One region of the Enterobacter sp. UPMP701 genome, then DNA from elsewhere that is predicted to be linked to it. Evidence: predicted binding sites of a transcription regulator. Region 1 holds the regulator's gene; the other holds the start of a gene.
The links. Region 1 encodes sigma-54, which starts transcription at its own class of promoters, with help from an activator protein. Its sites were predicted from a motif close to GTTGGCACANNTTTCGCTNT; they were not measured.

Region 1 (5,942 bases):
AGGCCGCGCCTCGCATATGCACTATGAGCTGGCGAAGGATCTGGTCATCCTGACCGGGAAAGCGTATCTGGAACAGCTGGACAGCAATATCACCGGTGACCAGATTACCTATCTGGTGAAAGAGCAGAAAATGCAGGCCTCCAGCGAGAAAGGCAAACGCGTAACCACCGTGCTGGTTCCGTCGCAGCTGCAGGACAAAGGCAAGGGCCAGGCCCCGGCACAGAAGAAGAGTAACTAATTCGTTATGGCAACATTAACTGCAAAAAATCTCGCGAAGGCCTATAAGGGCCGCCGTGTCGTAGAAGATGTCAGTCTGACCGTCAACTCCGGCGAAATTGTTGGCCTGCTTGGCCCGAACGGTGCGGGTAAAACCACCACCTTCTACATGGTCGTAGGCATTGTGCCGCGCGATGCCGGCAACATCGTCATCGACGATGAAGACATCAGCCTGCTGCCGCTGCACGCGCGTGCGCGTCGTGGCATCGGCTATCTGCCGCAGGAAGCCTCTATTTTCCGTCGTCTGAGCGTCTTTGATAACCTGATGGCGGTCCTGCAAATTCGCGACGACCTGACCAGCGAACAGCGTCAGGATCGCGCCAACGAGCTGCTGGAAGAGTTCCACATTGAGCACCTGCGCGACAGCCTCGGTCAGGCATTGTCCGGGGGGGAACGCCGTCGTGTTGAGATTGCGCGCGCGCTGGCCGCAAACCCGAAATTTATCCTTCTGGATGAACCGTTTGCGGGCGTCGACCCGATCTCCGTTATCGATATTAAACGTATTATTGAGCATCTGCGTGACAGCGGGCTTGGCGTGCTGATCACCGACCACAACGTGCGTGAAACGCTGGCCGTATGTGAACGCGCGTATATTGTGAGCCAGGGCAATCTGATCGCCCACGGTACGCCGCAGCAGATCCTCGAAGACGATCATGTTAAGCGCGTCTATCTTGGGGAAGACTTCAGACTCTGATAGGGTAGAGGTAACATAACGCCGAACCGGAGAAAAATGCTCTGAACATGAAGCAAGGTTTGCAATTAAGGCTCAGCCAACAACTGGCAATGACGCCGCAGCTACAGCAGGCCATTCGTCTGCTGCAACTGTCCACCTTAGAACTCCAGCAGGAGCTCCAGCAGGCGCTGGACAGCAATCCCCTGCTGGAGCAAGCCGATCTTCATGATGAGGTAGATACTCAGCAGTCACAGGACACAGAAGCGCTCGACACCGCGGATGCTCTCGAACAAAAAGAGATGCCGGACGAGCTACCGCTGGATGCCAGCTGGGATGAAATCTATACCGCTGGTACCCCTTCTGGTACGCGTGCAGACTACCAGGACGATGAGCTACCGGTCTATCAGGGCGAAACCACCCAGTCGCTGCAGGATTACCTGATGTGGCAGGTGGAACTTACCCCCTTCTCTGATACCGACCGCGCGATCGCCACGTCGATTGTCGACGCCGTTGACGACACCGGCTATTTGACCGTCACGCTGGACGACATTCTGGAAAGCATGGGCGACGAAGAGATTGAACTTGAAGAGATTGAAGCCGTTCTGAAGCGCATTCAGCGTTTCGATCCTGTCGGCGTGGCCGCGAAAGATCTGCGCGACTGCCTGCTGATCCAGCTTTCTCAGTTCAGCAAAGAGACGCCATGGCTCGACGAGGCGCGCTTAATCATCAGCGATCATCTGGATCTTCTCGCCAACCACGATTTCCGCTCTCTGATGCGCGTTACGCGCCTGAAAGAAGAGGTGCTGAAAGAGGCGGTGAATCTGATCCAGTCACTCGATCCGCGCCCCGGCCAGTCGATCCAGACCAGTGAACCCGAGTACGTCATCCCGGACGTGCTGGTCAGAAAACACAATGACCGCTGGGTCGTTGAACTGAACTCTGACAGCATCCCTCGCCTGCAAATCAACCAGCAGTATGCTTCCATGTGCACCAGCGTGCGCAACGACTCCGACAATCAATATATTCGTAGCAATCTTCAGGAAGCGCGATGGTTGATCAAGAGTCTGGAAAGCCGAAATGATACCCTGCTCCGCGTGAGCCGCTGCATCGTCGAACAGCAGCAGGCGTTCTTTGAGCAGGGTGAAGAGTATATGAAACCGATGGTGCTGGCGGATATCGCCCAGGCCGTCGAGATGCATGAATCCACGATTTCCCGCGTCACGACGCAGAAGTATCTGCACAGTCCGCGCGGTATTTTTGAGCTTAAGTATTTCTTCTCCAGCCACGTGAATACCGAGGGCGGCGGCGAAGCCTCCTCAACGGCGATTCGTGCCCTGGTGAAGAAGTTAATCGCCGCGGAGAACCCCGCGAAGCCACTAAGTGACAGTAAGTTAACCACCATGCTGTCCGATCAGGGTATTATGGTGGCACGTCGTACTGTTGCGAAGTATCGAGAGTCTTTATCCATTCCGCCGTCTAACCAGCGTAAACAACTGGTCTGACACAACCGATAAGGAAGACACTATGCAGCTCAATATCACAGGACACAACGTCGAGATTACTGAGGCCTTACGTGACTTCGTGAACGCTAAGTTCGCGAAACTCGAGCAGTATTTCGAAAGGATCAACCAGGTCTACGTTGTGTTGAAAGTGGAGAAAGTGACTCATATCTCGGACGCAACCCTGCATGTAAACGGGGGTGAACTCCATGCCAGTGCGGAAGGGCAAGACATGTACGCGGCTATCGACGGCTTGATTGATAAGCTTGCGCGACAGCTCAATAAACATAAAGATAAACTGAAACAACACTAATTGTCCGGGCAGTTAACGGGTGCAGGACGGCCTGTTGTGAAACACAACAGGCCATTTGTACAGTTAGCGCTTAGGTGAAATTATGATGAACAACGATTCCGCTCTTCAACTGAGCAATGTCCTTAACCAGGAATGTACCCGCAGTGCCGTTCACTGCCAGAGCAAAAAACGTGCGCTGGAGATCATTAGTGAACTGGCCGCAAAACAGCTGGGCCTGCCGCCGCAGGTGGTGTTCGAAGCGATCCTGACCCGCGAAAAAATGGGCAGTACCGGTATCGGCAACGGCATCGCGATCCCGCACGGCAAGCTGGAAGAGGACACCCTGCGTGCCGTCGGTGTGTTTGTGCAGCTGGAAACGCCAATTGCCTTTGATGCCATTGATAACCAGCCCGTCGATCTCCTCTTCGCGCTGCTGGTGCCAGCCGATCAGACCAAGACCCATCTGCATACGCTTTCACTGGTCGCTAAGCGTCTGGCCGATAAAACCATCTGCCGTCGACTACGCTCAGCCCAAAGTGATGAAGAGCTTTATCAGATTATCACTGAAGCAGAAGGCAATCAGGATGACGCATAACCAGGAGATGGCCTTCACATCTGTTGTCCTGAGGAGAAACGGAACATGGTGCTGATGATTGTCAGCGGACGTTCAGGGTCGGGGAAATCCGTTGCCCTGCGCGCGCTGGAAGACATGGGTTTTTACTGCGTCGATAACCTGCCGGTGGTGTTATTGCCCGATCTGGCCCGCACGCTGGCAGAGAGACAAACCTCTGCCGCCGTCAGTATCGACGTCCGTAACATGCCGGAATCGCCAGAAATTTTCGAACAGGCCATGAGCAACCTGCCTGACACGTTCTCGCCTCAGCTGCTGTTCCTCGATGCCGATCGCAATACGCTGATCCGCCGCTACAGCGACACCCGCCGTTTGCACCCGCTTTCCAGCAAGAATCTCTCTCTGGAGAGCGCCATCGATGAAGAGAGCGATCTGCTGGAGCCGCTGCGCTCTCGTGCTGACCTGATTGTCGACACCTCTGAGATGTCCGTTCACGAGCTGGCCGAAATGCTGAGAACCCGGCTGCTGGGCAAACGCGAGCGCGAACTGACGATGGTGTTCGAATCCTTCGGCTTTAAGCACGGTATTCCGATTGATGCGGATTATGTTTTCGACGTGCGCTTCCTGCCGAACCCGCACTGGGATCCGAAGCTGCGCCCAATGACCGGTCTGGATAAGCCCGTCGCGGCATTCCTCGACAGGCACACAGAAGTTCACAATTTTATCTACCAGACGCGAAGCTACCTTGAGCTATGGTTACCTATGCTGGAGACAAACAATCGTAGCTACCTGACGGTGGCGATTGGCTGTACCGGCGGTAAACATCGTTCGGTCTACATCGCCGAACAGCTGGCCGATTATTTCCGCTCACGCGGGAAGAACGTTCAGTCCCGTCATCGCACGCTGGAAAAACGTAAAACATGACCGTAAAACAAACCGTTGAGATCACCAATAAGCTGGGCATGCATGCGCGCCCGGCGATGAAGCTGTTTGAACTGATGCAGGGTTTCGATGCAGAAGTGCTGCTGCGTAATGACGAAGGCACCGAAGCGGAAGCCAACAGCGTGATTGCGCTGCTGATGCTGGACTCCGCCAAAGGGCGCCAGATTGAGGTAGAAGCCACCGGTCCTCAGGAAGAGGAAGCCCTGGCGGCGGTGATTGCCCTGTTTAACGCCGGATTCGACGAAGATTAGACCTGCTATTCTGGCGGGTGGCGCTGCGCTTACCCGCTCTACATTAACGCATTTCTCTCCATAAACCCTTCCCCACCCAGCTGGCGCATCTGGCGCATGATCCACGCCTGACGGCTTCGCACGTACCCTGATGGGGCACTGGCTTTGAAGCGGATGGGATTCGGTAAAACAGCGGCCAATAGCGCTGCTTCTGACATGCTCAGATGGCTGGCTGGCTTATTGAAATAACGCTGTGCGGCAGCTTCCACGCCAAAAACACCGTCGCCAAACTCAGCGACGTTGAGATAAACGGTCAGAATGCGCTTTTTGCTCCAGACCGTTTCCATTCCCAGGGTCAGGCCCGCTTCCAGCCCTTTTCGCACCCAGCTTCGGCCATCCCACAGGAACAGGTTTTTAGCCGTCTGTTGCGACAGCGTTGACGCACCGCGTACGCGGTTTTCGTGACGTTCGTTGTGGGCCAGCGCCTTTTCAATGGCGGCCACATCAAACCCCCAGTGCTCCGGGAATTTCTGGTCCTCCGCCGCGATGACCGCCAGCCCCATAAAAGGAGAAATTTCATCCATGCTCACCCAGTCAGAATGGGCGACATAGCCGAAATCACCGGAGAACCATGCGCTGAACTGACGCTCAACCATAACGGCTGAAAACGGTACCGGCAAAATGCTGAACACGGCCAGCCCGCCTCCCCAGAACGCCGCCAGGACGAGAACGATGCGCAAAAGAAGGCGTTTCACCCATACGCCTGCGGAAAACTGACGCCTCATTCCGTCAGCACCAGCACCCGGGCCACCAGCTTTTCAATGCCCACGGCAGCCTCTGCGATATTCTTCGCCAGCATATACGCGGGCGTGGTGACAATCTTGTTATCTTCATCCACCACAATGTCATCGACCGGGCACGGGACGTGTTCGCCCCCCATATCTTCGATAACCTCAGCGGTATCAATATCGGTCCCGATAGTCAGGCGCAGCGGGAAATCAAAAATCCTGGGCAGCATTGCCGGCGCGATGCAGATAAAGCCCAGCGGTTTTCCTGCCGCATGCATGGCCTGCGACAGCGTTTTTAGATGAGGATCGATTTGACACTCCGCGCCCTGCGTAGCAAAGGTGCTGAGATTTTTGGCCGCGCCAAACCCACCCGGCACAATGAGCGCATCAAGTTCTGTGGCGTCAGCCTGAATAAGAGGATGGATATCACCTCGCGCTATCCGCGCAGCCTCAATCAGCACGTTACGGGTTTCTGCCATCGGCTCCCCGGTGAGATGGTTAATGACATCCGCCTGATTTTTGTCTGGCGCAAAACAGATAACCTCGACTTCCTGCCTTGCCAGGGCCAGCAGCGTAATAACAGCTTCATGTATTTCTGAACCATCAAAAACACCGCATCCGCTCAGGACGACACCAACTTTTTTCATCATGACGATCCTTCTTTGCAACTC
Region 2 (5,942 bases), on a different contig from region 1:
GGAACTTATCGGCATGCGCAGAGAGCCCCACGCGTTCCAGGAGCTTAAGCCCTTTCTCGCGCGCCGCTTTCTTATCACGCTTAAGTACTTTTACCTGCGCCAGCGTCAGGTTCTCGATAATAGAGAGGTGAGGGAACAGCTCAAAATGCTGGAACACCATGCCAACGTGAGAGCGAAGCTGGGCGAGATTGGTTTTCTTGTCGTTCACTTTCGTGCCGTTAACAACAATTTCGCCCTGCTGCACAGGTTCCAGACCATTAACCGTTTTGATCAGCGTGGACTTACCGGAACCGGACGGCCCGCACACCACCACCACGTCACCTTTTTTCACTTCGGTGGAGCAGTCGGTCAGCACCTGAAAGTGCCCATACCATTTAGAAACATTTTTCAGGGAAATCATTATACCGTCCTTTTCTTCAGCCAACTGACCAACAGCGACGCGCTTAAACTAATCACAAAATAGACCGCGCCCGCGAAGAGCACCATCTCAACCTGCGTACCGTCACGCTCACCGATGGTCGACGCGGTACGGAAGAAGTCCGCCAGGCTCAGAACATAAACCAGAGAGGTATCCTGGAACAGCACGATGCCCTGGGTCAGCAGGAGCGGAACCATGGCGCGAAACGCCTGCGGCAGAATAATCAGCTGCATAGACTGCCAGTGCGTCATGCCCAGCGCCAGCGCGGCGCTGGATTGCCCACGGGAGATACTCTGGATACCCGCGCGGATAATCTCGGAGTAGTAAGCGGCCTCAAACATCGAGAACGCCACCATGGCGGAGATCAGGCGGATATCGGTTTTTGGTGACAGTCCCAGCACGTTCTGTAAGAAGCCAGGAACAATGAGGTAAAACCATAGCAGCACCATCACCAGCGGGATGGAGCGGAAGACGTTAACGTAGGCAGTCGCAAACCAGGCGAACGGCTTAAAGCTCGACAGGCGCATTACCGCCAGCAGGGTGCCCCAGACGATACCTACGATGATAGCGATCGCGGTGATCTTTAAGGTGATTACCAGGCCATCGAGCAGGTAAGGCATGGATGGGACGATAGAACTCCAGTCAAATTCGTACATTATTTGCCCCCCAGATTACCCGGCAGGCGGATTTTGCGTTCAACCAGGTTCATCACCAGCATGATGAAAGCGTTAATCAGAACATACGCGAGCGTGATCGCAGTGAAGGATTCCCACGCGTGAGCGGAGTAATCCAGCAGCTTGCCCGCCTGCGCGGCCATATCCACCAGGCCGATAGTTGAGGCGATGGCCGAGTTTTTCACCAGGTTCATCATCTCGGAGGTCATCGGTGGAACGATAACGCGGTAGGCGTTAGGCAGCAGCACGTAGCGATAGGTTTGGGGCAGGGTCAGGCCCATTGCCAGGCCGGCGTTTTTTTGTCCGCGCGGCAATGACTGAATGGCGGCACGCACCTGCTCGCAAACGCGCGCAGCGGTAAACAGCCCCAGACACATCATGGAGGAGACAAAGAACTGTACGTTCGGATCCAGTTCCGACTTGAACCACATGCCAATATTTTCCGGCAGCAGTTCCGGGATGACCAGATACCAGGTAAAGAATTGCACGATCAGCGGAACGTTACGGAACAGTTCCACATACAGGGTGCCAATTGTTGAAAGAAAACGGTTAGGGACGGTGCGCAGAATACCGAACAAAGAACCGACAAGAAACGCGATGATCCACGCCGTTATCGATAATGCCACGGTGACCTGGAAGCCGCTCCACAGCCAGCCAAGATAGGTGGTGTTGCCGAACGGGGCTTGTTGCAGGAATATGCCCCAGTTCCAGTCTATTGACATAATAAACTCCAGAAAAAAAAGGGTAGCAGCGCTACCCTCGAAGATTGGTGAGAAGCTCATTTTTCGCGCTGAGTGGGGAACGACCTCTCGGCGTATAGTCTGTCCATGCTTCCCGACAATCGAGAGGGCAGGAGATCCCGCCCCTGTTGTTCTAATTAGTTAAGAGCCTTGTCATTTGGAGATTTGAACAGCGCTTTCATGTCGTCAGACAGTTCAAAGTTCATATTGAGATTTTTTGGTGGAATCGGGTTCTTGAACCACTTGTCGAACCATTTTTCCGCTTCACCGGAGGTCTGCACCTGGGCGATGGTGTCATCGATCAGCTTTTTGAACTGCGGATCGTCTTTACGCAGCATACAGCCGTAAGCTTCTTTGGACTGCGCGGTGCCGACGATATCCCAGTTATCTGGTTTCTTCGCCTTCGCACGTTCGCCTGCCAGCAGGGCGTCATCCATCATAAACGCCACCGCACGACCACTTTCCAGGGTGCGGAAGGAGTCGCCATGGTCTTTCGCGCTGATGATGCGCATGTCCATTTTCTTCTCGTCGTTCAGCTTATGCAGCAGCACTTCTGAAGTGGTACCGGAAGTCACAACGACCGCTTTGCCTTTCAGGTCAGCAAAATCTTTGATCTCACCGCCTTTCTTCGTCAGCAGACGGGTGCCTACGACAAAGATGGTGTCAGAGAAGGCAGCCTGTTTCTGCCGCTCGAGGTTGTTGGTGGTGGAGCCACACTCGAAATCAAAGGTGCCGTTTTGCAGCAGTGGAATACGGTTCTGTGAAGTGATTGGGATCAGCTTCACCTGCAGGTCAGGTTTGTTCAGCTTTTTCTTCACAGCTTCAACGATGGCGTTGGAGTAATCCTGTGAATAGCCCACGACTTTTTGCGTGTTGTCGTAGTAAGAGAACGGGACAGAAGATTCACGGTGACCGACCACGATTACGCCGTTTTTGGCAATCTTGTCGAGAGTGCTGCCTGCTGCCGGAGCGTCTTCAGCGTGAACCACGCCTGCGGACATTCCCATAACCAGCATTGCTGTGGCCAGTTTACGTAATTGCATACCCAACTCCTTTCTTATCAGCGCCAGTGACGCATTGATACCCATTGTGATGTTGTTATATCTCGCGCGATGCGAGTGCAGTGTTATGCAAGCTTGTTAACATTTAGTCTGGCTTAATGTAAAGATTTTGCTGCGTTATTGTTTATTTTTGCGAAGCGCGCCGCACCATTCAGAGGCAATAATCTCCCGTTGCACCGTTTCGGTGCTACTGATGATCTACGCTGGTGCGACAAGGTTGCACGTTAAGCCAAACTGCGTTTGCGTGAATAAACAAAGCAATAGGCGTGCCAGAATTGACCCTCACCCTAGCCCTCTCCCTGGAAGGGAGAGGGGAAAAGGCGGAGCTGGATAGTGAAACGGTGCATGGACTGTTCCCTCTCCCCTTGGGGGAGAGGGCCAGGGTGAGGGGTTATTTACGACGCTGACGCAGGCTCATCAGCACGGCGCCAAAGCCGAACAGCGCGGTCAAAATCCACAGCGGCCAGTTGCCGGTGCGCGCGTACGGCGTCAGCCCCGTTGTTGGCGTGACGTTGGTGGTCAGCACCTCGCGTGTGAACTGCGGGATCATGGACTGGATTTCGCCCTGCGGACCAATCACGGCGGTGATGCCGTTGTTGGTGCTGCGCAGCAGCGGACGCGCCAGCTCCAGGGAACGCATGCGCGCCATCTGGAAGTGCTGCCACGGGCCGATAGATTTACCAAACCACGCATCGTTTGAGATGGTCAGCAGATAGTCGGTATCCGGACGGAAGTTATCCCGCACCTGCTCGCCGAGGATGATTTCGTAGCAGATGGCGGCCGTCAGGGCCAGGCCGTGCGCATGCAGCTGGGGCTGAACGTACGGGCCGCGGCTGAAGGAGGACATCGGCAGGTCAAAGAACGGGGCCAGCGGGCGCAGAATCGACTCCAGCGGCACAAATTCACCGAACGGTACCAGGTGGTTCTTGTTGTACCGGTCGGTGGATTGATAGCTGTATTCGCTGTCTTTACCGAGCGTAATAATGGTGTTGTAGGTGTCGTAGCGGTTTTGCTGATTCAGACGCGCGTCAACAATGCCGGTAATCAGGGTGCTGCCGCGCGCCACCAGCAGGTCGTTCATCATGTTGAGGAACGGCTGCTGGTTGATCTCCAGATCGGGAATGGCAGACTCCGGCCAGATAATCAGCTGCGATTTACCCATCACCTCTTCGGTGGCGTTGGCGTAGATCTTCAGCGTATTCAGCAGCTCTTTCTCGTCCCACTTCATCGACTGCGGGATATTCCCCTGCACCATGGAGACCTGCATAGCGCGCTCGGGCTCAGGCGTAAACCACTGGATATAACGCAGCGGGAAGGGCAGGGCGAACAGTACCAGCGCCACTACCAGCGGCTTCCAGCCGCGCGTGACCAGCGCCAGCACCAGCAGACCGCTCACGACCATCAGCAGGAAGTTAATGGCTTCTACGCCCATGACCGGCGCCAGTCCTTTCTGCGGGCCGTCAATCTGGCTGTAGCCGAACTGCAGCCACGGGAAGCCGGTCAGGACCCAGCCGCGCAGAAACTCGGTAATCTGCCAGACAACCGGCGCGGCAATGGCAACACGCAGCCAGGTGGTTTTTGGCCACAGGCGCGAGAGAATGCCGGCAAACAGACCGGTATAGAGCGAGAGATAGGCGGCGAGCAGGACGACCAGGAAGACGTTCACCGGCCCCGGCATGCCGCCGAACTGCGCGATACTGACGTAGACCCAGTTGATGCCAGAGCCAAACAGCCCCAGCCCCCAGAAGTAACCGATGGCAGCGGCCTGTACCGGACGACGATTCAGGGTTAACCCCTGAAGCCCCATCAGGGAGAGAATGGCGGCAGGCCAGATATCGTAAGGAGAAAAAGCCAGCGTACCGCTGGCTCCGAGCAACAGCGCCAGCAGCAAACGGACGCGCTGGCGTTCAAGTAATGAGGCAAATGCCATTTACATTAATCTTCCAGTTTTGGCACCGGTGAGTCGTCCGGCGTTCTGACGTGAACCTGAATAATACGTCGGCTGTCGGCCATGGCGACTTTGAACTGGTAACCGTCAATGTCAACGGTCTCGCCGCGCGCCGGAAGATGACCAAAGGCCTGCATCACCAGCCCGCCAATGGTATCGACCTCTTCATCGCTGAAGTGGGTCCCAAACGCGTCGTTAAAGTCTTCAATCGAGGCCAGCGCGCGCACGGTCCAGGTGTGGCGGCTGAGCTGACGGAAGTCGATATCTTCTTCTTCGTCGTACTCGTCTTCGATTTCGCCCACGATCAGTTCAAGAATATCTTCGATCGTGACCAGACCTGAGACGCCGCCGAATTCATCAATAACAATCGCCATGTGGTAACGCTGAGAGCGAAACTCTTTCAGCATCCGATCCACACGTTTACTTTCCGGCACAACCACGGCCTGGCGTAACACTTTTTCCATGCTGAAGGCTTCGGCATCGCTGCGCATAAACGGCAGCAGATCTTTGGCCATCAAAATCCCTTCGATGTGATCTTTATCTTCGCTGATGACCGGGAAACGCGAGTGGGCGGATTCGATGATCACATCGAGGCACTCGTCCAGGGTCTGGTTACGTTTCAGGGTAATCATCTGCGAGCGGGGGATCATGATATCGCGGACGCGCTGGTCGGCGATGTCCATCACCCCTTCGAGCATTTCGCGCGTATCTTCGTCGATAAGGTCGTTCTGCCCGGAATCACGAATCAGCTCCAGCAGTTCATCACGGTTTTTCGGTTCGCCGTGGAAAAGCTGGTTCAGAATGAGGGAGAAAAATCCCTTTTTACTGGTTGTCGTGTCGCTACTGTGTGAATTGTCGTCGCTCATGGCGTTTGTTAAGGGTTCTCTTGTTAGTTCAACGTTAACCGCCGCGCTATGTCCCTGCGCGGCAGCATGGTAGTCAGTAACTGACTATTCTTTCTCGGCAATGTACGGATCCTCATAGCCCAGAGCAAGCATTATCTCTGTCTCGAGGGACTCCATCTCTTCCGCTTCGTCATCTTCAATGTGATCGTAGCCCAGCAGGTGCAGGCTGCCGTGTACCACCATATGCGCCCAGTGG

Region 2: a site for sigma-54 is predicted at 3,148-3,167, ahead of ACWKXT_RS06375 (amino acid ABC transporter substrate-binding protein). Genes of this name have one in related genera too.

What each region holds. Positions count from the first base shown of each region.
Region 1 covers NZ_JBSKJN010000013.1:13,105-19,046, forward strand. The annotation lists gene lptA (lipopolysaccharide ABC transporter substrate-binding protein LptA) at 1-238, shown strand, start outside; gene lptB (LPS export ABC transporter ATP-binding protein) at 245-970, shown strand; gene rpoN (RNA polymerase factor sigma-54) at 1,018-2,451, shown strand; gene hpf (ribosome hibernation promoting factor) at 2,474-2,761, shown strand; gene ptsN (PTS IIA-like nitrogen regulatory protein PtsN) at 2,844-3,335, shown strand; gene rapZ (RNase adapter RapZ) at 3,381-4,235, shown strand; gene npr (PTS phosphocarrier protein NPr) at 4,232-4,504, shown strand; gene mtgA (monofunctional biosynthetic peptidoglycan transglycosylase) at 4,543-5,268, opposite strand; gene elbB (isoprenoid biosynthesis glyoxalase ElbB) at 5,265-5,918, opposite strand.
Region 2 covers NZ_JBSKJN010000002.1:175,581-181,522, reverse strand. The annotation lists gene ACWKXT_RS06390 (amino acid ABC transporter ATP-binding protein) at 1-400, opposite strand, end outside; gene gltK (glutamate/aspartate ABC transporter permease GltK) at 400-1,074, opposite strand; gene ACWKXT_RS06380 (amino acid ABC transporter permease) at 1,074-1,814, opposite strand; gene ACWKXT_RS06375 (amino acid ABC transporter substrate-binding protein) at 1,970-2,875, opposite strand; gene lnt (apolipoprotein N-acyltransferase) at 3,285-4,823, opposite strand; gene corC (CNNM family magnesium/cobalt transport protein CorC) at 4,829-5,707, opposite strand; gene ybeY (rRNA maturation RNase YbeY) at 5,792-5,942, opposite strand, start outside.